Posidoniimonas polymericola: one gene and its partner. The protein of the gene in region 2 interacts with the protein of the main gene of each other region in a pairwise test. Links are inferred from orthologs where the notes say so. Each region holds a gene or a part of one and is shown on either strand. Other genes may lie near its edges. The genes, in order: Pla123a_RS11175 and Pla123a_RS07640.

The links.
Region 1: the proteins of Pla123a_RS07640 (region 2) and Pla123a_RS11175 interact in binary tests that used the Escherichia coli proteins (3 or more experiments, as listed by UniProt). The link is inferred for Posidoniimonas polymericola from one-to-one orthologs.

Annotation. Positions count from the first base shown.
Region 1 is NZ_SJPO01000005.1:29,977-41,437, reverse strand. What follows is about bases 759-3,554. They hold Pla123a_RS11175 (cysteine desulfurase family protein), read right to left. Parts: upstream 2,860-3,554; coding sequence 1,657-2,859; downstream 759-1,656. Other genes in these bases: Pla123a_RS11170 (phosphoesterase), read right to left, coding at 3,006-3,554; Pla123a_RS11180 (HesB/IscA family protein), read right to left, coding at 1,203-1,535; Pla123a_RS11185 (Flp family type IVb pilin), read right to left, coding at 759-889. Outside these bases: tRNA preQ1(34) S-adenosylmethionine ribosyltransferase-isomerase QueA, read left to right, coding at 1-462; more of Pla123a_RS11185, read right to left, coding at 710-758; more of Pla123a_RS11170, read right to left, coding at 3,555-3,662; Pla123a_RS11165 (alpha-2-macroglobulin family protein), read right to left, coding at 4,211-10,348; Pla123a_RS11160 (undecaprenyl-phosphate glucose phosphotransferase), read left to right, coding at 10,638-11,461. UniProt on the Escherichia coli protein: Master enzyme that delivers sulfur to a number of partners involved in Fe-S cluster assembly, tRNA modification or cofactor biosynthesis. Catalyzes the removal of elemental sulfur from cysteine to produce alanine.
Region 2 is NZ_SJPO01000003.1:216,809-228,203, forward strand. What follows is about bases 4,561-7,290. They hold Pla123a_RS07640 (sulfurtransferase TusA family protein), read right to left. Parts: upstream 6,173-7,290; coding sequence 5,948-6,172; downstream 4,561-5,947. Other genes in these bases: Pla123a_RS07630 (sensor domain-containing protein), read left to right, coding at 4,561-5,419; Pla123a_RS07635 (DsrE family protein), read right to left, coding at 5,518-5,907; Pla123a_RS07645 (ATP-dependent zinc protease family protein), read left to right, coding at 6,443-6,898; Pla123a_RS07650 (RimK family alpha-L-glutamate ligase), read left to right, coding at 6,953-7,290. Outside these bases: Pla123a_RS07615 (MBL fold metallo-hydrolase), read right to left, coding at 1-681; Pla123a_RS07620 (SDR family oxidoreductase), read right to left, coding at 754-1,659; Pla123a_RS07625 (DsrE/DsrF/DrsH-like family protein), read left to right, coding at 1,979-2,584; more of Pla123a_RS07630, read left to right, coding at 2,642-4,560; more of Pla123a_RS07650, read left to right, coding at 7,291-8,182; Pla123a_RS07655 (VOC family protein), read left to right, coding at 8,258-8,677; Pla123a_RS07660 (N-acyl-D-amino-acid deacylase family protein), read right to left, coding at 8,685-10,298; Pla123a_RS07665 (bestrophin family protein), read right to left, coding at 10,433-11,389. UniProt on the Escherichia coli protein: Sulfur carrier protein involved in sulfur trafficking in the cell. Part of a sulfur-relay system required for 2-thiolation during synthesis of 2-thiouridine of the modified wobble base 5-methylaminomethyl-2-thiouridine (mnm(5)s(2)U) in tRNA.

The DNA of each region.
Region 1 (11,461 bases), on a different replicon or contig from region 2:
ACCGCCAGTCGTGGGGTGGAATTTTCTGCCCTCACGCTGCACGTTGGGCTGGGGACCTTCCGCCCGATCTCGGGCGGCTCGATCGAGGAGCACCAGATGCACTCCGAGTGGTGCGAACTCTCCGCCGCAGCCGCGGCCGAGATCAATGCCACCCGCGAGTCTGGCGGCCGCGTGATCTCGGTCGGCACGACCGCCGTGCGGACGCTGGAGACCGCTGCGGGCCACTCGCCCGAGGGCGGGCCGCTGCAGCCCTGGAGCGGCGAAACGGACCTGTTTATCCGCCCGCCCTACCAGTTCCGGGCGGTCGACGCCCTGCTCACCAACTTTCACTTCCCGTCGACCACGCTGCTGGTGCTGGTCCAGACGTTTGGCGGGCCGGAGCTGATCCGGGCCGCCTACCACGAGGCGATAGCAGAGCGTTACCGCTTCTACAGCTACGGCGACGCCATGCTGATCCTATAAAAAAAGCGGCCCTTTCCGTCGGGGATTGGGGCAGGTAATCCCAGACCTGAAAGAGCCGCTGTGGATCGTGGTGGCGGTTGTGCGAGCAGCCGGGGCGTGCTCAAGCAGGCAACCTTGCCAACCTCTGATCGTATAATCGACCACTGCAGATCTGGACTTTATCGATTCAATCGCTGCTTTGCAAACCAGACCCGTGGTATCCGACGGCGCGAGGCCGCAAGGTCTCCCACAGGGCAATTGCGGGGGCCTAGGAGCCCAGGGCGGAATTGATCGCAGTCGAGGAGTCGTCGAAGCTGTCCGCGGTGGCGTTCGCCATCCCGTTGACCGCGCCGATGCACGTCACGACGATCATCGCGAGCATCACCGCATACTCGACCGCGGTTGGCCCGTCTTCGCTCTTCAGAAATGTGAGGATTGCTTGGCGCATTGGCGTGGCACAGGTTGGTGGTGAAGGATGCCCCCCGCGGCTTCCTACGCGGGGCTGACACGCGGCGAGTCGTGTGGCTGTGCCCGAGCTCCACACCCTCGAGAGGGTCTCGCCCTCTGTTGGAAGCCTAGCTCTACTTTCGGTTCGGGCAACCGACCCGGGTCGATAACGCGTCAGCCTGCACTAGTCCGCGTCGCCACCAAGCCGGTCGTAGCGGTTGTGCCGCACAGGCCGACAAAAAAAGGCCGGCGGGCATTACCCGCCGGCCTCGGTTGTTCCGATGACCGTGCTCAATATTCTGTCGCCCGGCCGCTTAGGCCTGGAACGAGCTGCCGCAGCCGCAAGACTTCACCGCGTTCGGGTTGTCGAACGTGAAGCCGCGCTTCTCGATGCCGTCGTAGAAGTCGACCGTGGTGCCGTCGAGGTACAGGGCGCTCTTCTTGTCGACCACGACCGCAACGCCGTGGCACTCGAACTTGCTATCGGCCGACTCGTCGAACTTGTCGTCGAAGCCCAGGGCGTAGCTAAAACCGCTGCAGCCGCCGCCAGTCACGCCGACGCGGAGCACGTGCCCCTCGTCCAGCTTCTGCTGCTCGACAATCCGCTGCACCTCTTGAGCGGCGCGTTCGGTGAGGGTGACTCCCATGATCTCTATTCTCCTCCGCGTTAGTGTGGCCGTCCGGTAAGACCTGCGAGCCCGGCGGCGCATGAACTCTTAGATTATACCACGCCGGCCACAGCGGGAAGAGCTGGGAAACGCCCCGTGGCTAGCCCAAGCGTTTGAGCTCGGCCGCCGCCGCCGCTACTTTCTCCGCTGCAAACTCGACATCACCCGCGGTATTGAACCGCCCCAGCCCAAACCGCAGGCTGCTGCGGGCCTGGTCCTCGTTCAGGCCGATTGCCCGCAGCACGTGGCTCGGCGACGGGTCCGACGACGAGCAGGCCGCGCCGCTGCTGACCGCCAAACCGCCCAGCCGCAGCAGCAGCGACTCGCCGTCCAGGCCCGGGAACGTCACGTCCAGGTTGCCCGGCAGCCGCAGCGGACCCCCCGATTGGTCCACGGCGTCGAGGCCCGGCCCGCACAACTCGGCGCCCAGGCCCAGGGCCTCGAGCCGCCGCCAGAGGTCGTCCCGCAATGCGGCCAGCCGTTGGACTTCGGCCGCCAGCTCTTCCACCGCCAGCTCGACCGCCCTGGCGAAGCCGACGATGCCGGGCACGTTTAATGTGCCGCTCCGCCGACCCTGCTGCTGCCCACCGCCGACAATCTGCGGCTCGAGCCGCACGGCGGGCCGATCCCCCGACCCCGAACCCCGCACGTACAACGCGCCAATGCCCTTGGGCCCGTACAGCTTGTGAGCGGTGAAGCTCATCAGGTCGACGCCGAGCCGCCCGACATCGACCGGCAGGCGGCCGACGCCCTGCGTGGCGTCGCAGTGCAGGGGGACGCCCCGTCCGTGGCACAACAGGGCCAGCTCCGCGACCGGCTGCACGACGCCAATCTCGTTGTTCGCCAGCATGACGCTCGCCAGGCAGGTCTCGTCGGTCAGGGCGCTGGCCAGATCCTCGGGCCGCAGTCGCCCGGCGCTCTGGCTGCCGTGCTGCTCGACCTCGAGCAGCGTCAGCCCGTACCCCTGCTTCTCGAGCCGCCGCAGCGGCCCGAGCACGGCGGCGTGCTCCGTGGCGACGCTCACCAGGTGGTCCCCCCGCCGGCGGCGACGGGTCGCCACGCCGGCGATCGCCAGGTTGTTGCTCTCGGTCGCGCCGCTGGTGAACACCACCTCTGCAGGCATGGCGCCGATCGCCGCGGCAATTGTCGCCCGCGACTGCTCGACCGCCTCCCGGGCGGCGTCGCCCGCCTCGTGCCCGACGCTTCCCGGGTTGCCGTACTCCTCGGTGAAGTACGGCAGCATCGCCTCGACGACCCGTGGGTCGACGCGCGTCGTGGCGTGGTTGTCCATGTAGACGCGCATCGGGGCACTCTTGGGCTACGCTTGCATCCGCCCAGCAGCCCACGGCGGAAGCCGCGGGTTTGCTAGCGCTAACAGTGTTGCGAACGAAAACCTAAGGCTTCCGCCGTAGGCTGCAGAGGGGAACCCCCTACTTGGCGTTGTAGCGATTATTTCTGCTGCTCCACCAACGCTCTTACCGCGATCTGCGACCAGGTTTCGTAGTGGTCCAGGTCGGCGGCGATCTCGGCGAGCGGCGTGAACCGCACGTCCTGGATGTCGTCCTCGCGGGCGTCGACCGCCGGCTGCTGCATGTCGAACACGTGCACCACGCCGAGGTGCACCCGGCCGACGTCGGTCTCGTCGTCGTTGATCATGCCGATGCACGACTCGGTGTGGCCGGCGTTGATCGACACCTCCTCGTCGAGCTCCCGCATCAGGCCCGCCCGGTACACCGCGGCCGAATCCTGAGTTTTTGAGTGCTCTGCGGCTTCGCTCGCTTGGTGGTCGAGGGTCGAGATGTGCCCCCCCACGCCGACGCTCCGCTTGGCCCGCAGCCGGGCCTCGCCCCCGCCGCCGCCCCGCTGGTAGTTGAGGATCCGCGCCACGCCATCCGCGTCCACGAACCGGAACACGCAGTACGGGATGAGCTGCTTGAAGCTGGGGTCGGCCTCCATCTGGCCACGGGGCCGGTAGCTGATCTGGCCGCTCTCGAGGATCGGCTTCAGGTAGCGGTCGACCTCGGGCGAGAAGCCCTGGAAGTGGCCCAGCGAGTGGAACAGCTCGGTGGGGATGACTAGCACCTGTTCTTCGGCGACCAGCGTCATGTTGTCCTCCTGACGGGGGTGGTTCGTGGTGAGAACGGGCGATTCTAACGCGCCCCGGCCAACGCATCACCGGGGCGCCGGCAGCGGTTTGGCGTGGCCGCGCGGGTAGAGTCCGAATATTCGATCGGAGGGGACAAAACCCCCGGCCGAGTTTGGCCCCGAGGTGCGTTTCAGGCTCCCATAGTGATGTTTTTGGCGATGGTCCTCCGGGGCGAGGCCGGGGTTTTGTCCGCCGCTCCCACAGCTTGGTAGGGGGCGTCTCCGACGGCGACCGCGTCACCAGAGGCTCTTGAGTTTTTAACATCGCGCAGCAGTTCACCAGCCGCGGGGCGTTGGCCCCCGGTTTGTGCGTTTCTAACCGGGGGCTAACGCCCCGCGGCTAAAGCGGTCTGGCGGGCGCGAGGCTAGAGAGCTCGCGCGTGCCTGCATTAGACCACGGATAGCAGAGGGCCTCTACAAGAATCCGCCGCGTTCAGGCAACGCTTCTATCGCGGTCAGAGATCGCTCTCACAACTTGGTAGGAGGCGTCTCCGACGGCGACAGGCAACCTACCCCTCACCCCCGTCAATCACCCGCACCTTGATCTCGTCGCTGTTCCCCCGCAGCTCGGGGGCGTACATTGCCTCGATCTGGGTCGGCAGGGCGCTGAACTTGCCCGGCGTCTCGGCCCGCAGCCGGTAGCTGACGCTCCGCTTGCCGCGGGCGAGCTGGCGGGCGAACAGGTTGACCGACTGGTCGCGGTACTCGACGTACGCGCCGATCTCGTTGCCGTTGTAGCCGCTCTGCACCTCGACCGGCTCGAAGCCGGCCGCCTTGGGGTCGGTGATCAAGAGGTACTCGTAGTCGTTCTTGCTCTCTAGCGTCAGCTCGACCTCGACCAGGTCGCCGCTCGCCACGGCGGCCAGGTTGGAGACCCGCTGGCGGCGGTACTTCTCGGTCTGGATGCCGACCGCCTGGCCGCGGCCGCCGGCAACCTGCTCCTCGTTGTCGACCCGCTCGAGCTTGTACAGCTCGCGGGTCACGCGGACCTCGAGCCCGCTGCGGCGGATGTCGTCCTGCAGCGTGAAGTTCTGCAGGTAGCCGTTGTAGAACAGCCGGCCATCGCCCTGCTTGCGGATCTCGACCGTGTGGCGGCCCGGCGTTAGGGCGGCGCCCTCGATCACCAGCACGCCATCGAACGTGAACAGGTTGTCGGCGGTGATCTTGACTGCCTTACGCTTCTCGCCGTCGAGCCAGACCTCGACCGCCAGGTCGGGCTTCGCCTGGCCGGTCGCCTTGAGGTAGTCGGCCATCGCCTCGACTACCAGGGCCGTGTCGCGGGTGCTGTTCCAGTAAGTGGCGTGGCTGCGGTTGTTGAGCAGGTATTTCACCAGCCCCGCGGCCAGGTCGCCGTCGGGCTCGGTGGCGGCCAGCAGCTTCAGGAAGTAGGCGTGGGCCTCGTACTCGCTGCCGTACCAGTACCACCAGGAGCCGCCCGGCAGGTTGAGCCAGGCGGTCTGGTTCTCGTCGTCGGTCTGGACGTACTGCTTGAGGTTTTGGATGACCATGTCACGCTTGTCGGTCTGGCCCTCCTCCTGGTGCAGGGCCAGGCCGAGGGTCGCCAGGCTGTACGGGGCGAGCGAGGTCCGGTCGCGATACAGGAAGTCACGCATCGCGGCGTCCGAGCCGCCCGCGTCGACCAGGGTCAGGTGCACGAGGGCGTCGAGGTTGTCGGCCTTCTGCTTGGCGGGCTTGGCGTCGTCAATGCGGTTGCCGTCGGAGTCGACGTTGCGGAGCTTCGCGAGCTCACCCTGCTGGTAGTTCTTCAGCCACTCCACCCCCCGTTCGATCGTGTTGGGGAGCAGGGCCACATCGTTCTGCCGCGCAACCGACAGGCCCCGCACCACCACGGCGGTGGTGTGGGCCGAGCTGTGCTCGCCGTAGCCGCTGAACCAGCCCCAGCCGCCGTCCGAAAGCTGCATGTCCGTCAGCCTTCGGACGCCCGCCTTGACGATCTTGTCGAGCTCGGCCTGGTCGAACACCGGGTTGCGGTCGTAACGTTTCCAGCCCGTGGCCCGCTCCGCGGCGTCGCCCAACTGCTGCGGGTTGAGGTTGGTCTGTTTGTCCTGGATTGCCTTGAGGTCGACCCCGAGGTCGATCAGAGTCTGCTGGGTGAGGACCGCCGGCAGGAACCGGTTGAGCGTCTGCTCGGTGCAGCCGTGCGGGTAGTCGATCAGGTAGGGCAGTGCGTCGACCATCGCTCCGGCCAGGGTCGGCGAGTAGCGGACCTCCAGCCGGGTCTGCTCGGGCCGGCGTTTCGTGGGGACGTCGATCTCGAACGTCCCGCGGCTGCCGTCGGCGGCGATCGCGCCGCTGAACGCGTCCTGCTTGAGGATGCCGTGCACGCGGACCGGGAAGGTCAGCTCCATGGCGTCCGACTCTTCGTCGGTCAGGGCGAAGGCCCGGACCACCGCCCCGCCCTCCTTCATCGCCGACACCCGCCAGTCGACACGGCGGTCGCCGTCCGCGGGGACCTCGATCTGCTGGCTGAGCTGCGAGGGCGACTCGAGCACGCCCCCCTCCAGCTCCAGCCGCACAGTGACCTGCTTCGCCTCACCGAGGTAGTTGTGCACGTTGGCCGACAGGACGACCTCGTCGGTCTCGACCAGGAACCGCGGCGTCTGCAGCCGCACGATTAGGTTCTTGCGGGTCACCATCTCGGCGGCGCCCTCGCCGACGCGGGCGCCGTGCCCGACACCCCATGCGCGGACTTGCCAGGTGGTGAGGTTCTCGGGCATGGTGAGCGTTACCTCGGCGATGCCGTCGGAATTGGTTTCGAGCGTGCCGTCCCACAGGGCCGTGTCGGCAAACTCGGTGCGGACGGTCGCTTCGACTAGCGGCGCCTGTCCACCACCGCCGCCGATGCCGTCGGCTTCCGCGTCCTCCATTGGAGCGGCCTCGGCCGCCATCGCCATCGGGACGCCGAAGTACATATCGCCCCCCGCCATGCCACGCCGCATCGGCATGGCCCGCGACAACGTCAAAGTCTTGTCACGGGTCATGGTCTCCGTGGCGGGCACGCGGCCGCCGAACACTCCGAGCGGGCGCATGCCGATTTCGCCGGGCGGGGTTAGGTTGTAGCTGTACTGGCCGAGGTTGTCGGTGCGGTTGGGGTAGTGGGTGCGGCGCCAGTCCCAGAAGTGCTTGCGGATGTCGCCGACGTTCGAGCCGCCGGAGCTGTACTCGACGCTCTTGTCGTAGATCGTCAGCGCGGCGTCGCCGACCACGGGCTGGTCGTCGCGGTCGGTCAGGCGGAGCTTGACGGTCGCCTCCTGCCCCGGCTTGTACGCCTGGGCGCCCGGCAAGACCTCGAGCTTCAGGGCCTTGCTGACCGGTGGCACGGCGATGTCGCGGACCGCTTGGTGCACGCGGGCTCCGCCAACGGCGGTCGCCTCGACGATCAGGTTTGGCATGTCGGTCGGCTGCACGTCGATCTCGACGAACGTGCTCTTGCCGTCCAGCCGGACGAGCCGCGGCGCCGGGTAGACGCCGTTCTCGGGACGCACAAACAGCAGCACGGCCGAGCCGGTCCGCGCGGTGCTGACCTGCAGGCGGACCTTCTCGCCGGGGCGGTACTCGGCCTTGTCGGGGACGATCTCGAGGTCGTTGAAAGCGAAGCCGGCGCCGTCGAAGCCCTCGCCGGCGATGCAAAAGACGTGCCCCCCCTCGATCACCTCACCCGCGGCGGTCTGCGACTTGAACGACAGCCGGTACTGCCCCGGCTCGGAGGCCTTGATCTGCAGGCCCGCCCCGCCGTCGGCGGCGGTGGCGAGCTCCCACTTGCGGACCTCGGTCTCCTTGGGGGGCTGGTTGTCGTCGGAGTAGGCGAGCTTCAGTAGTTTGAGGTCGCCGGTCTTGGCGAGCGGGCGGCCGTCGGCCGTGCGGACCGCGATGCGGACCTCCACCGGGTCGCCGACGCGGTAGTGGCCTCGGGTCGTCCAGACGTACGAGCGGTACGGCTGCTGGGCGGCGAGCACATCGCCTGTGCCAACAATCGTGCGGCGCGACTCGTCGCGGACCTGGGCCTCGATGTGGTAGTTGTGGTCGGAGTCGCCGTAGAGCGCCTTGGCGAGCGCGGTGTCGATGCTGACCTCGAGCGAACCCTCGGCGTCGAGCGGCGACTCGGCCTCGGCGACGATCTCCGGCGGGTCGGGCTGCCGCCACGGCAGCCAGCCCGGCGACGGGCAGCGGAGGCCCCACTGTTGGAAGCCGGGGTGCCAGTCGAAGTCGCAGCCGAGCCAGCCGTAGCCCGGCCCGTACAGCCAGTCCCACGGCCGCGGCGGGAACCAGTCGGCCTGCTTCTTGGTGCGGGTAACCTTGTACGCGACCGTCGCGTTGACGACCGGCGCGCCGAAGTAGTACTTGGCCTGGATCTTGGCGGTGAACTCTTCGCCCAGCGCAACGCCCTCGGTGGGCGCGTCGACCGTGACCTCGTACTCGGGCTTCTTGTACTCCTCGACCCGGAAACCGCCCGAGCCGTGCCCGAGCACGTTCAGCCGGTAGCCGCCGAGCGTGGCGCCGTTCGGCAGGGCGTACTCGCCCTCGACTGCGCCGTAAGCGTTGGCGGTGAGCGTCAGCTGCTGCACCTTCTCGTTGCGACCGTCGATCAGCTCGACGCGGAACGACTTGTGGGCGAACTCCGACGCCGGGTCGTCGACGCCGTAGCGGGCCCGCTGGATCCAGGCCTTGTAATGCACCTTCTGCCCGGGGCGGTAGACCGGCCGGTCGGTCACGACGAACGCCTTGGTCTGGTTGTAGTTGCCGTGCAGCAGCGTCGCGCGGCGGAAGCCGTCGAAGCCAAGATAGGCGTATCGCCCGTCGGCCGTGGCGACCGTGGCGAGCCACTGGTAGCCGCGGTTTTCATCGTCCTTGGAGTTCTCGACCTCGATCATCCCGTTGGCGTCGGTCTTCTCGGCGAACTTCTGTGTTTCGACGAAGTAGCGGTTGGGCTGGTTCTCGTCGGGCCGCTGGCGGAAGGCGAACAGCTCGACCGTGGCGTTGGCGACCGGCCGGCCGCTCTTGGCGTCGGCGACGAAGTACAGCTGCTTGCCGTCGAGCGGCTTGCGGACGATGGCCGTGTCGGCGAGCCAGAGCACCGTGTGGCACGTGTTGCCGTCGGCCAGCTTGGCGGTCACCCAGTAGGCGCCCGCCTGCTGCAGCGGCGTGGTGACCGTCACCTGGTCGTCGAAGTGGCCGGCCGGCGGGGCGAGGTCGAGTTTCCACTCGGCCGCCGCCGGGCCGAGGTGCTTTTCCTGCCCCTCCTGCAGCATGCGGTAGCCGAGGTTGTCGATGTTGAGCCGCTCGCCCTCGAGCTTGTCGGGCCGCGATTCGAGGTACGCCTTCACGTCGGCGAGCAGTTGCGGCAGCTTGATCGGGCGGGCCGTGAACTCCACGGACTCGGCGTTGCGGTACTGCAGCTCGACCGTGGCGCCCTGGCCAGCGGGCTGGGTTTCGGCCGGCTGGAACTCGCCCCACGGCTTGGTGATCTGGTCACGGCTTTGCTTCAGACTAGGATGCTGCTCGCTGGGGGCGAACTCGATCGCCTGGTCCAGGTACTCCACCGCCCGCGGGTACTGGCGGCGGTTCTGGAACAGGCCGGCGAGTTGGTTGGCGGCGTCCAGCGCGGGCTGCTTGAGCGACTTTGCGGCGCCGCTGGCCAAGACTTCTTGGTACAGCTTCAAGTGGTTGTGCTCGTCGGGCAGCTTGAATCGCCGCACGCCGGTCGCGAGCCGCGCCAGCGTTTCGTCCTCGGCGAGCGTGTGCAGCGTGAAGATGCTGGCGTCGGAGTCACCCTCGCCCTGGCGGGCCAGCAGCGGCAGGTACTGGGCGAGCGTCGGCACGCCGAACTGGCTCTCGAGGAACCTCGCCCGGGCGAGCTGCTCCTGCGTCCGCTCGTAGTCGCCCTGCTGGGCGTACTGCTCCCAGGCCCAACGCCAGCGCTCGCCGTCGTTGCGGGCGGCGTCCCATGATTCGGGCAATGCGTAGAACAGCGGCTCGCCATCGGCGCCAACCGGCGCGCCCTGGTTCGACCCACGCGAGTGCCCCCAGCCCTCCTCGTAGTCGGGCAGTTGGTCGATGTCGGTCAGCAGCTGCAGCTGCCAGGGCTGGCTCTGAAAACGGCTCCCCATCATGACATCGGCCAGCGACCGGGCCACGGCCGCGGCAGAGGAAGGATCGCCTTCGAGCCGCGTCGCCTCGCGCAGCAGCTGCAACGCCCGGACGCGGTCGCGGGAGTAGGCGTTGGCGACCTGGGCGCGGCCGCGCATGTTGCCGCGGTGGAACTCGCCGCTGACCATCGATCCGTAGTGCGGCAGGTTCTCGTACTGCTGGGCGACCTTCAGCAGCACCGCGGCGCTCTGCGGGTACTGCCCCGCGACGTCCTCCAGGAAGGCGTCGCTCTCGGCGACACGGTTCAGCTCCGCCAGGCAGCGGACCGCCTGGGCGATCGCGGGCGTGATCTCGCCCTCGGGCAGCGTCTGGTTGAGCAGCCCGCTGCGCAGGTCGTTGTAGGCCTGGCGCCAGTTGCCGTCTTCGGCGGCTTGTTGCCCGCCGGCCGGCGGCAGCGGGGGCTGGTTTTGGGCGAAGGCCATTGAGAGGAGGGCCGCGGCGGGCAGCAACAGCAGAAACAGCTTCTTCCGTGGGATCATGGCGCCTGAGTGTTCCGTTAGGCAGGGGAGGTCCGTCGAGGGACAGGATACGCAAGTCAGACGCTCTGAGGTAGCAGGGAGTTCCCTGCGGCGCCGCCAACGGCCTGCCACAGCCGGCCCGCCGCTGTTGGCGGGCGGCGACAGCCGTGTTGACAATTCGCATCGCGGCGGGCCCTGCAGGGCGTTCCGGGGCCGAAAACGCCGTGTATTCTGCCCGCCGCGGGTTCTGGCGCCGGCGTTGCACTGTCTGCCGGTGTTCCACCCCCCGACCTCAGCCCGGCACTCGTCGATGAACCCAATCTCCCGCGGCATCCGTCAGCACAGCTCGGTCCTGCACAGCGTCCACCGCCTGCTGGACGCGGCCGTGATTGCCGGAGTCCTGTTCGTCGCCCTCCAGGCGACCCCGGTCGGAGGCGAGGCGGGCAACTCGCTGGCTAACGAATTGGTGATCATTACCGCCGCCGCCGTGCTGGCGATGCACGTCGCGGCCGAGGCGACCGGCCTGTACCACAGCTGGCGGGGCGACCGGCTGCGTCGCGAGCTGGCCTGCATCGCCATGACCTGGGGCTACGCGGTCGCCGGCCTGTTGGGCATCGGCCTGCTGACCCACTACAACGTCCGCTTCAGCTACGAGACCAAGATCGCCTGGCTGCTCGGAGCCCCCGCCGCGATGATGGGCGTGCGGGTCGCGATCCGCGGCGCCCAGGCCGCACTCCGCAGCCGCGGCTACAACACCCGCTCGGTCGCGATCTGCGGAACCAATGAACTCGGCGTGCAGCTCGCCGAGAACCTCAACGGCTGCCCCAGCCTCGGCCTGCGGGTCGGCGGCTTCTACGACGACCGCCTGGCCGAAGTCGGCCGCGTCGCCCAGAACGCCAACAGCCGCACCGGCGACCTCGACCAGCTGGTCGCCGACTGCCGCAGCGGCAAGGTCGAGTCGGTCTACATTACCTTCCCGATGCGTGCCGAGCAGCGCATCCGCGGCGTGCTCAGCAAGCTCTCCGACACCACCGCCAGCGTCTACATCGTGCCGGACTTCTTTGTCTTCGAGCTGATGCACGCCCGCTGGACCAACATCGACGGCCTGCCCGCGGTCAGCGTTCACGAGAACCC
Region 2 (11,395 bases):
GAGCCGGGCGATGGTCTTGTCGATCAGCGCGTTCTCTTTGCGGAACACCGGCCCGTGGCTCGGCAGCAGCCACTTCACATCGCTGTCGCGGATGCGGGTGAGCGAAGAAATGAACGACGGGATGCTGCTGCCGTGGTGGGCGTCGATCGCGCCGACGCAGCCGTCGCGGAACAGGTTGTCGCCGGAGAACAAGAGATCGCCCATCCGGAACGAGAGCTGCCCGTCGGTGTGGCCGGGCGTGTGCCAGACCTCGAGCTCTAGCCCGCCTACCTTGATGGTGTCGCCGTCCTTGACCTGGTTCTCGCACTTGACCGGAGGCATCGCCAGGTCGATGCCCTGGGCGTCGATCTTGGCGAAGGTCGAGATGACGTCGCCGATTTCGAGCTTGGACGCCGCCACCGGGTGGCAGGTGACGGTGGTCTTGAGCAGCTGCTTGGCCTTTGAGAGCCCCTGGATGTGGTCGACGTCCGCGTGCGAGGCGATCAGCGTCGCGCACCGCGAGAACGGGAAGTCCAGCTGCCGGATCAGCTCGATGCAGTCATCAACGGCGTCCTCGTACCCGATGTCGATCAGGGTCCACGCCTGGTCGTCGTAGATCAGGTAAACGCTGCAGGTGATGCGCTGCCGAGCCTGGTGGTTCAGCTCGATGACGTTGGGAAATAGGGGCGTACGCTGGAGCATCCGTGGTCGTGATTCGCGTGAGAGCAGGCCGGAAAGAAGCGGCGGTCGGTCCGCCGTGGGCAGCCTACACTTCTAACCGTTGGGTGAACGATTGCCAAGGACGCTGGCTAAGCCTTCTCGGTAACTCGGGTAGGCGAGCTCGATTTTGAGCCGCTCACGCAGGCGTCGATTGGAGATCCGCTTGTCGGCCGCCGCCCGGGCGGCGCGGGGAGAATCGGCCGCTGGGGCGACGAATGCCGGGGGATCGGCGCCAATCTGCCGCGCGACCTCGCCGTAGTAGTCGGCGCGGAGGACCGGTGCGCCGTCAGAAACGCAGTATAGTTGCGACCCATTCTCAACGCCGATTTCGGCGGTCGCTGCTGGCACCGCGGCGGCTCGTTGCACAACCGAGGCCGCGTCGTCGACGTGGATCAGGTTGAGCCATCCGCTGGAGGGCGCCTCGATCGGCTCGCCCGCCTCGAGTTGCTTGAGGAAGGGCACGCGGTCGGGGCCGTAGATGCCCGCCAGACGCAGCACCACGCCGCGCGCTGCGAACGGGCTCTCGGCCAGCACCCGCTCGGCGGCGAGCGACGCACGGCCGCCGTCGCGGAGCGGGTTCGGCGGCGTCTGCTCGTCGACCCAGTCGCCGCTGGCCGGGCCGTACACGCCGGTTGTGCTGATGTAGATCACACGCCGGGTACCAGCCGGCAGCGCGGCGAGGACGTTGCGCAGGCCCTCGGCGTAGACCTCGTGGATCGAAGGCTCGGCCGAGCGGTCGTAGCCGACCGCGTACAGCAGCGTGTCGACCGGCGACTCGCGCACCGCCGTCAGCGTGTTGGGTTGCGTGACGTCGGCGATCAGGGGAGTGAACCCCTGCTGCGCAAACCGCTCGCCGCGCCCTGCGTCGCGCGTCACTACCGCGACGCTGTCCCCCGCGTCTCGCCACAAGCGGGCCACCCGCTGTCCCAAGTAGCCGCATCCAAAGATCAATCGGTCCATGACCGAGATTCTAGTCGGTCTGAAGCCGTTGAGGAGCTGGTCTAGGTGAAACCAGCAACGGCGCCGTGCGACGGAGCTCCGTCTGCATCACAGCGCATGCGGCATGCCGGGCAGGTGTCACAGCCGCGCTATTCAGCCCCCCCATCACAACCCGCCGGGTACTTGCCGACCGACCCACACGGCCGCAGCGTTCGGAAAACCTAACGGCTCGTGGGTGGGCTACGGTTTTAGGTCTAGGGAGACGGACGCCACCAGGATGGGGGAGGCCGCATCTGCGGGTCGTTCGTGCATCGCGAGTTGCATCCAAGAGAGAGAATCGATGGCGATCGACGCCCCAACCGCGTCCGCAGTTGACGCCCCCGCGGACCCCGCGTCTGGCGGCTCGCTGCAGGCAATCGAGGCGCGGCTGGAGCACTTGGAGCGGCTGGTCGCGTCGAGCAGGGTCGACCCGAACCGGATGAACCTGCTGGTGTTCGAGGCCCACCGCGACCGTCTGCTGGCCGCCTTTGTGATGGCGACCGGTGCCGCCGCCTGCGGCATGGAGGTCTCGATGTTCTTCACGTTCTGGGGGACCGCCGCGCTCAAGAAGGGGGGGCCCCAGTTCGGCAAGAAGTCAATCGTCGAACGCGCCTTCGGCTGGATGCTGCCGGGATCGGCCGGCGCCACCAAGCTCTCCAAAATGGACATGTGCGGCATCGGCAGGGCGTTGATGAGCCGGGAGATGAAGCGCAAGAACATCGCGGACCTCGGCGAGTTGATCCAGACCGCTGCAGAACTGGGCGTGAAGATCCGCGTCTGCGAGATGTCGATGCAGCTGATGGGCATCCGCCGCGAGGAGCTGATCGACTACCCGAATATTGAGTTCTGCGGCGTGGCAAGCTTCGTCGACGAGGCCGCCGCCGCCAACACCACCCTGTTCATCTAGCGACGCCAAGCCGCCGCCGGCCCCGCGCAACCACGGGAGCCCTGGCCTAGCCGGTCCATGACGAGCGACAATCCCAAATCCGCCGCCGACGCTGAACCAGACGCGGTGCCGCGCGCGCCCGCCGACGCCGGCGTCGACCCGCTGCTCGACCGCATCGACGGGCTGCTGCGTGACGTCCTGGCCGAGGAAGCCCCGCCAGCCGGCCCGCTTCCGCAGGGCCGCGACGCCCTAGCCGGGCTGCTGGCCGAGCTGCGTGACGCGTTGGTCGAGCGGGACCACACAATCGAGAAAATGGCCGCGAGGTCGGAGTCGCTGATGCGCGCCCAGGCCGACGCGCTGGTCCGCTCCGCCGAGACCATCGACGAGCTCGAGACTACCAAGCAGCGGCTGGCCGACGCGAGACTCGTCGCGGAGCGGGCAGCGGAGGACAACTACCGCCTGGCCGCGACGGTCTTCGAAAACACCAACGACGGCGTGCTCGTGTTCTCCGAGCAGCGTTGCATCGCCTGCAACGAGAACGCCGTTCGGCTGCTGGGCGGTGCGCGGGAGGACATCATCGACGCCTGGCCGGCGGCGTTCGAAGTCGCCCTGTGCAGCGGCGGGGAGGACGGGTCCGCCTCGTTACGCGACGCCTTCGAATGCCTTACGGCCGACAAGCCGGTGGTCGTCGAGGCGCTGTTCCCCGGCGGCGCAGGCGGTGAGTTCTGGGCCGAGGTGACACTCGGCGCGTTCGGCATCGACAACCGCCAGCAGTCGGTGGTTGTCGTGCGAGACATCACCACCCGCAAGCAATTTGAGAACGAGCTGCAGCGGCGCCGCGACTTCCTCCGCAATATCCTCAACGCGGTCCCCGACCAGCTCGCGGTGACCCGGGACGACCAGACGCTCGTGCTCGCCAACAACGCGTTCTGCGAGTTTGTCGGCCAGGACCGCGCCGACGTCATTGGCAGGAAGATCACGGACGTGCTGGGCCCGCAGTCCTGCCAGGGTTTCCGCGATTGTGACGAGCAGGCGCTCGAGGCGGGCGAGTTCAGCTGCGAGCACGACCGCACCCTGCCCAACGGTGAACGCGCTGTCCTGTCGGTCAAGCGGTCGGTGTTCGGCGACGAGCAGGGCGACCGGTACATCGTCTCAACGTCGCGCGACATCACCGAGGATCGGCTCCGCGAGGAACGCCTGCGGCTGCTCGCGAGCGTCTTCAATGGCGCGTCGGAGGGAGTCGCGATCCTGACCACCGAGGGGGCAATCTGCGAGGCCAACCCGGCCTTCCTCACGATGACCGGCGCCACCCCACGCGACGTGGCGGGCGGGATGCTGGGTCAGCTGCTCAACTTCGCCGCCGGCGACGCCGCTGGCGTTCTCCGCGACGTGGCCCTCGGGCGATCCTGGTCCGGCAAGGCCTGCGCCAGCCACCCCACGCACGGCGACCGCCAGGTGTGGGTGTCGCTGAGCCCGTCGCTCGAGTCGAAGCAACGCTTCATCGCCCTGGTGTCGGACATCACCGAGCTCGAAGAGGCCCAGGAGATGCTCCGCTCGCAGGCCCGCAGCGACATCCTCACCGGCCTGCCCAACCGCCGCTGGTTCCGCGACCACCTGCAGCAGCTGCTGGACGACCCCGCGGACCCAGAGCAGAGCGTCACGGTCTGCTTCCTGGACCTCGACAACTTCAAGCACGTCAACGACACCTCCGGACACGCCGCCGGCGACATGCTGCTCCGCGGGGTCGGCGAACGGATCCAACGGATGATGGGCCCGGACGCGTTCCTGTCCCGCTTCGGCGGCGACGAGTTCGCCATGATCCTCACCGAACCACGCCACCAGCCGCCGCGGCTGCTCGACACGCTCAAAGAGCTGCTCAACGAGTTCCGCCGCCCGTTCCACCTCGAGGGGACCGAGGCGACCGTCGGACTCAGCATTGGTCTGGTGAGCAGCGTGAAGGGAAAGGGCGAGGTCGGCGATATGATGCGGCAGGCGGACATCGCGATGTACGCCGCCAAGTCGGCCGGCAAGAACGGCGTGCGGGTGTTCTCCCCCGAGATGGAAGACGGCGTCAACACCCGGCACCAGGTGCAGACCCGATTACGTCAGGCGCTACGCGGCGGCGAGATCACACTCTGCTTCCAGCCCAAGGTGTGCGCCGCGACACGCAAGCCAATTGGCTGCGAGGCGCTGGCCCGCTGGCGGACGCCCGAGGGCAAGCTGATCCCGCCCAGCGAGTTTGTGCCGATCGCCGAGCAGACCGGTCTGATCGTTCCGTTTGGCGAGCTGGTGTTCCGCACCGCGGCCGAGCAGGCCCGCGACTGGGCCGCGTGCGGCCGCGAGCCCTCGGTGGCGGTGAACGTCTCGCCCCACCAGCTGCGGCACCCCGGCTTCGTGAGCTCGTTGCAGGACGTGCTGGCAGAGACCAGCGCCCGTGCCGAATGGTTCGAGCTCGAGATCACCGAGTGCGCGATGATGGAGGACGTCGACCACGCGGTCGAGGTCATCGACTCGCTGGCGGCACTCGGGTTCAACGTCGCGGTCGACGACTTCGGCACCGGCTACTCGTCGCTGAGCTACCTGAAGCACTTCCGCCTGCACACGCTGAAGATCGACCTCACCTTCATCCGCGACGTCACCACCGACTGGCAGTCGCAGGCGGTGGTCCGTTCGGTGGTGTCGCTCGGCGCCGGCCTGGGGCTGAACGTCGTGGCCGAGGGGGTCGAAACCGCCGAGCAGGCCGAGCTGTTGTCGGAGATCGGCTGCACGACCCTGCAGGGCTACTACTTCGGCAAGCCAATGACCGCCGACGACTACGTGGACTGGCTTGACGCTCAGGCCAGGACGTCGGTCTGACAGCCCGTTGAGATTGCCGTTGGGCCGCGAGGCGCCGTGATCACGCCCTAGCTCGGCGAGTGTGGAGGGCTGCCGGGGCGGGGCGTTGATCGGGCTCGCTAGAATGTCACCATGGTGCCGTCGGTCGCCAGATCGATCACGGTGGTGAAGCCGCCGTCTTCGGCCTCCGATAAGACTTCCGCTGCGGGCGGGGCGTCGGGGCCGCCGGTGATGCACGTGTTCCGGCAGACCGAGCACATGATCAGTCGCCCGCCTGCGGCCAGGTAGTTGTCGATGAGCTCCGTCAGCGGCGGGAACCCCTGTACCGCGATGCCCTGGGCGCTGCCGCTGTAACCCCACACCGCGCCGTCGCTGGTAAGGAACACCACAGCGTTGTGCCCGACAGCGGTGGCGGCCAGCCCGCAGGAGAAGGCGAGAGTCGCGTTCTTGCCGTTGTCCGACTTGCCGACTGTCAGGATGACCACCACGTTGTGCGCGTCTTGCGGCATAGGTATCGGCGCCGTGAGTCTAGTGGCAAGTGGCGAGTGGCTAGACGAGGGTGATGACCGCCCGCTGCAGCTCTTCTTCTTCGGTGAACTGGTCGACGGTGTGTCCGGTGCGTCGGGCCCAGGCCTCGAGGTCGGGACGGAACGCAAGGTCGGTGGCGGTGACCTCGATCCTCTTGCCGGGGCCCAGGCCGCGGGCCGCCTTCGTCAGCTCGACGATCGGCATCGGGCAGTTCAGCCCTTGGCAATCCAGTTGCAGGTCTACCATGGGGCTGTCGCTCCGGCCGGATAGGAAGGGCGCCGGCCCGCTTGGGGACGCGGCTTCTCACGCAGCTTATCGGCGTCGTGGTGCACTCGGCGCCAGCGACTCGCGGTGAACCCTGTGCCCGGCGCGCTGCGCGGGGCCGGGCGTAGCGGTCAGGCAAGAGGGGGCCGCCCGGCACGCGGTCGCGGGCGCCTTACGAATAATCGCGTGGCGGCCTACAATCAAAAGCATCCCTGCATTGTTCGGATCTTACCTATTCGGATTGAGCACGCGTTGCCACGGAAGAAGAAAACACGCGAACTCGCTGTGGTCGGTTGGCGGGAGTGGGTCCGACTCGACCTGCTTGGTGTCCAGGCGATCAAGGCCAAGGTCGACACCGGCGCCAGGACGTCGTCGCTGCACGCGTTCCGGGTCAAGACCTTCGAGAAGGACGGCGCTCCGCACGTCCGCTTCCAAGTACACCCGGAGCAACGCAAGACCAAGCCGACGGTCGAGTGCGAGTGGCCGGTCCACGAGTTCCGCAAGGTGCGGAGCTCTTCGGGCCACGAGGCGCTGCGACCGGTGATCCTGACGGAAATCGTCGTGGCCGGCCAGGCCTTTGAGATCGAGCTGACGCTCGCCAACCGCGACCAGATGGGCTTCCGCATGCTGCTTGGCCGCGAGGCCCTGCGAGACCGATTCGTCGTGGACTCGGGGCGCTCCTACGTGGGCGGACCCCGGAACAAGTGAGCCGGCTCGCCGCCTCGCCCCCGCCCCTCACGCAACTCAACCAGTGTTGATTCTATGAAACTTGGCATCCTTTCCCGCAACCGCAACTGCTACAGCACCCGCCGGCTCCGCGAGGCCGCGGTGAGCCGCGGTCACGACGTGAAGGTGCTCGACACGCTGAAGTTCTCGATCGACCTGGAACAGGGCGAGCCCGACCTGTTCTTCCGCTCCAAGCAGCTCAGCCACTACGACGCCGTGCTCCCGCGGATCGGGGCCTCGATCACCTACTTCGGCACCGCGTTGGTGCGGCAGTTCGAGCAGATGGACGTCTTCTCCGCCAACTCGTCGGCCGGCATCACCGCCTCGCGAGACAAGCTGCGGACGATGCAGGTGCTCAGCCGCCATCAGCTCGGCATGCCGGCCACCACGTTCGTACGCGACCGCAAGGACATCCTGCCGGCAATCGAACGCATCGGCGGCGCCCCGGTGGTGATCAAGCTGCTCGAGGGGACGCAGGGCGTCGGCGTGATCTTGGCCGAGAGCGTCAAGGTCGCCGAGGCCATCATCGAGACCCTGCAGTCCACGCAGCAGAACGTGCTGGTGCAGAAATTCGTCAAAGAAAGCAAGGGCAAGGACATCCGCGCGTTCGTCGTCGGCGACCGCGTGATCGGCGCGATGCGTCGCGTCGCCCAGGGTACCGAGTTCCGCAGCAACGTCCACCGCGGCGGCAAGACCGAGCCGGTCGACCTCGACGAGAACTTCTGCGAGACCGCCGTCCGCGCCGCTCAGATCCTCGGCCTCCGGATCGCCGGCGTCGATATGCTGGAGTCGACCAGCGGGCCGCAGATCATGGAGGTCAACTCCTCGCCCGGCCTGGAGGGGATCGAGCTCTGCACGCAGCTCGACATCGCTGGTGCGATCGTTGACTACATCGCCGCCCAGGTCGACTTCCGCGAGATCGACCTCCGCCAGCGGCTGACCGTTAGCCGCGGGTACGGCGTCTCGGAGATCCACGTGCCGGAGGGCTCCGAGTTCGTTGGCAAGTCGATCGACGAGTCCGGCTTGCCCGAACGCGACATCAACGTGCTGACGCTCTACCGCGGCACCACCGTGATCCCGAACCCGCGGCTCAAGCGGACCCTCGAGCCGGGCGACCGGATGCTCTGCTTTGGCAAGCTCGAGCAGATGCGGTCGATGATCCCCGATCGGGTCCGCAAGAAGCGGCGCCCCAAGGTTGGCGAGCTGCCCGAGACCGAGGTCGTGCACGATGCCGAGCAGCGCGCGGCCGAGTCGGCCGGCGAGTAGCTTTGGCCACGATCAAAATCAGCCCAGAACGGGCCAGCGAAACTCGACGATAGGATCAACCAGGCATACGCCTACCTGCGTGTCCGTGGAGCCGCCGAGGCGATCGACTTCTACGGCCGAGCATTCGGCGCGGTTGAGAGTTTCCGACTGTCGGAGCCTTCGGGCAGGGTCGGTCACGCCGAACTCAGGTTTGGCGATCACACGATCATGCTCTCAGACGAGTACCCAGAGTACGGCGTCCACGGGCCGCAGGCGTTCGGCGGGACCGGCTCGTCGGTGCACCTGCATGTCGACGACGTCGACGCGTTGTCCGCCCAGGCGGTGGCCGCCGGGGCGACCCTGCTCATGGAGCCAGCAGACCAGTTTTACGGCGAGCGGTCGGCCAAGCTGCTTGACCCATTCGGGCACGAGTGGCTGCTGGGATCCCCCATTGAGGACGTGTCGCCCGAGGAGATGCAGCGCCGCTTCGACGAGATGTGCGGCGGCGGACAGTAGCCGACCTTCATTCAGCGGCGGACGGCTTGCGGAGCGTCCGCCCGGCGTCGGTCTTCACGAGCTGGCCGTCGTCGATGGCCAGTTCGCCGTTGACCAGCAGCCACCGCACGCCGGTGGAGTTCTCGGTGGGCGACTCGAAGGTCGCGTGGTCGCGGAACGTCGCGGCGTCCAGCACCACGATGTCGGCCGCCAGCCCCTCCCGCAGGTAGCCCCGGTCCTCCATCCCGAGGATGTCGGCCGGCAGGCCGCTGGCGCTGCGGACCGCCCGGGCTAGCGAGACCACGCCCTCCTCGGCGGCGTAGCGCCCGATCTTCCGCGGGAACGTCCCGAAGCTCCGCGGGTGGGGCTTGGTCCCGTCGGGCACTTTGACGCTGCCGTCCGAGGCGGTCGCGACCCACGGCAGCGACATCACCCAGCGGACGTCGCGCTCGTCCATGCTGAAGCTGACGCCGGCCTCCTCGCCGGCGCGGACTACGTCGATCGCTACGTCTACTGCCGCGCGGCCCTCTTCCTTGGCGATGTCGCGGATCATGCGCCCGACGTACTTCGGCAGGCTAGGGCAGTCGGCGACCATGATGCCGCCGCGGGCCTCGAGCAGGTCCTGCATGATCGGCCGCAGCCGGGCCAGCTGCGCCGGGTCGCCCAGCCGGTCGGTCAGATCCTGGCGGCTCCCCTCGCGTTCCTCGTCGGGCAGCAGCATCGCCGCAACCGAAGTGCTGCTCGCCGCGTAGGGGTACTGGTCGGCCGTGACGGTGAGCCCCTCGTCCTGCGCCCGGGCGATGACCTCGGCCGCGGCCCGGACCTTGCCCCAGTTGCGCCGCTTGCTCGCCTTAAAGTGCGAGACGTGCACCGCCGCGCCCGACAGGCGGCCGATACGCAGCGCCTCCTCGACCGACTCGACCAGCTCGTCCCCCTCGTCGCGGATGTGGCTGGCGTAGATGCCGCCGAACTCGGCGACGACCTCCGCGAGCTTGGCGATCTCCTCGGCATCGGCGTAGGCCGAGGGGACGTACTGCAGGCCGGTGCTCATGCCCCAGGCGCCCGCCTCCATCCCCTGGCGGACGAGCGCCCGCATCCGCTCGACCTCGTCCCCCTCGGCCGGGCGGCGCTTGGCACCTATCACGCTGGACCTCACCGCGCCCTGCGGGACCAGGTGAGCCACGTTGACGCCCGCGGGCCGCTCGTCCAGCTCGTGGTAGTAGGCCGCGACGTCCAGCGCCCCGCCGCCGCAGTTGCCGGTGACCAGCGTAGTGCAGCCCTGGGTCAAGTAGAAGGCAGACTCGCGGGTTTGGTCGGCAAGGATGCGTGGGACGCGGGACGAGTCTTCATCGTCCGACTCGATGGTTTGGTCGCTGTGGTTGTGCAGGTCGATGAACCCGGGAGCAACGACGAGACCCTGGCAGTCGATCGTGTGGCCGATCTTGCCAGGTTCGAAGCGTCCCACTGCGACGATGCGGTCGCCCCGCACTGCGACGTCGCCGACCTCGGGTTCGGCGTCCACGCCCGTGCAGAGCGTGCCCCCCTTGAGCAAGAGGTCGGCGTCGACCGGCTTGGCCAGTGAGTTGCTCGCAGCGGCTCCTACGAGCAGCAGCGCGGCGAGGCGTAGTAGGCGGCTGTCCATCAGATCGACTCCCTGCGGTTGGTTGCTGGTCCTGTCAGCCCAGGATAGCGGAACCGGCGTCGCAAAGGCGCACGCTGCGCGACCCCGTGACGAGGCTGCGCAGAAAAGCGACCCGCAGCCGTCGACCCGCCCGTCTAGAACACCACGCCCTCGACCGGCGGCGGCTTGATCGGCAGGTTCTCGTCGCCGATCATCTCTTTGAGGTTTTCTTCGATGGTCAGGCTGATGGCGGTCAGCGGCGTGTCGTCGGGGCGGTTCTCGAACGGGTCCTCGGTCCGCTCGCCGATCTGGTCGAGCGAGAGGAACACGAAGTTGATCAGCAGCGACAGCGGGATGTTGAACAGCCCGAGGTCCTCGATGAACGCGAACGGCACCAGCGTGCCGTGCAGAAAGACGAACACCCGGGAGAAGAAGCTGTAGGGCCGCGGGAACGGCGTGTTCTTGATCCGTTCGCTCATGCCCTGGTGGTTGTGGAACTCGTTGAGGGTCTCGCCGAGCCGCACGTAGCGGTAGTCCGACAGCCAGCCGCGCTCGTAGCCGTGCTTGAGATCCCGGCCCTGGTTCATCAGCAGATAGTTCGGCGCGTTCCGTTTGTGCACGACCTCGTCGAATTCGTCCTCGGTGAGGAACGGCCTGATCTCGTCGAAGTGGTTGAGGGTCTCGAACAGCTCCTCCTCGATCTCGTTGTAGGGGTGCCGCTCGCGGAGGTTGACCCGCAACGCGTGCACGAAGGCGATGTGGCGGTAGACCAGCGAGCGCTGCCAGTTCCACATCTCCTCGGGCTCGTCGCCGACGGGGTCGACGGCGAGCGTCATCACCTCGCGGCCCCACGCCCGGCTGTAGTTGACCAGCATGCCCCAGATCTTGCGGGCCTCCCACCAGCGGTCGTACGCGCTGTTGTTCTTGAAGCCGAGGAAGATGGCCAGCGCCGTGCTGAGGGTGGCGATCGCGTTGAACGGCACCGTGAGCCGCTCCATGTCAAACTTGTGGTGCAGCACGTAGGCGACTACCGACAGCACCGCGAAGTACAGCATGCTCTTCCACGTGTAGAAGAGGACGTGTCGCCACTTGATGCTCCTGGAAACAATCATTGCGCA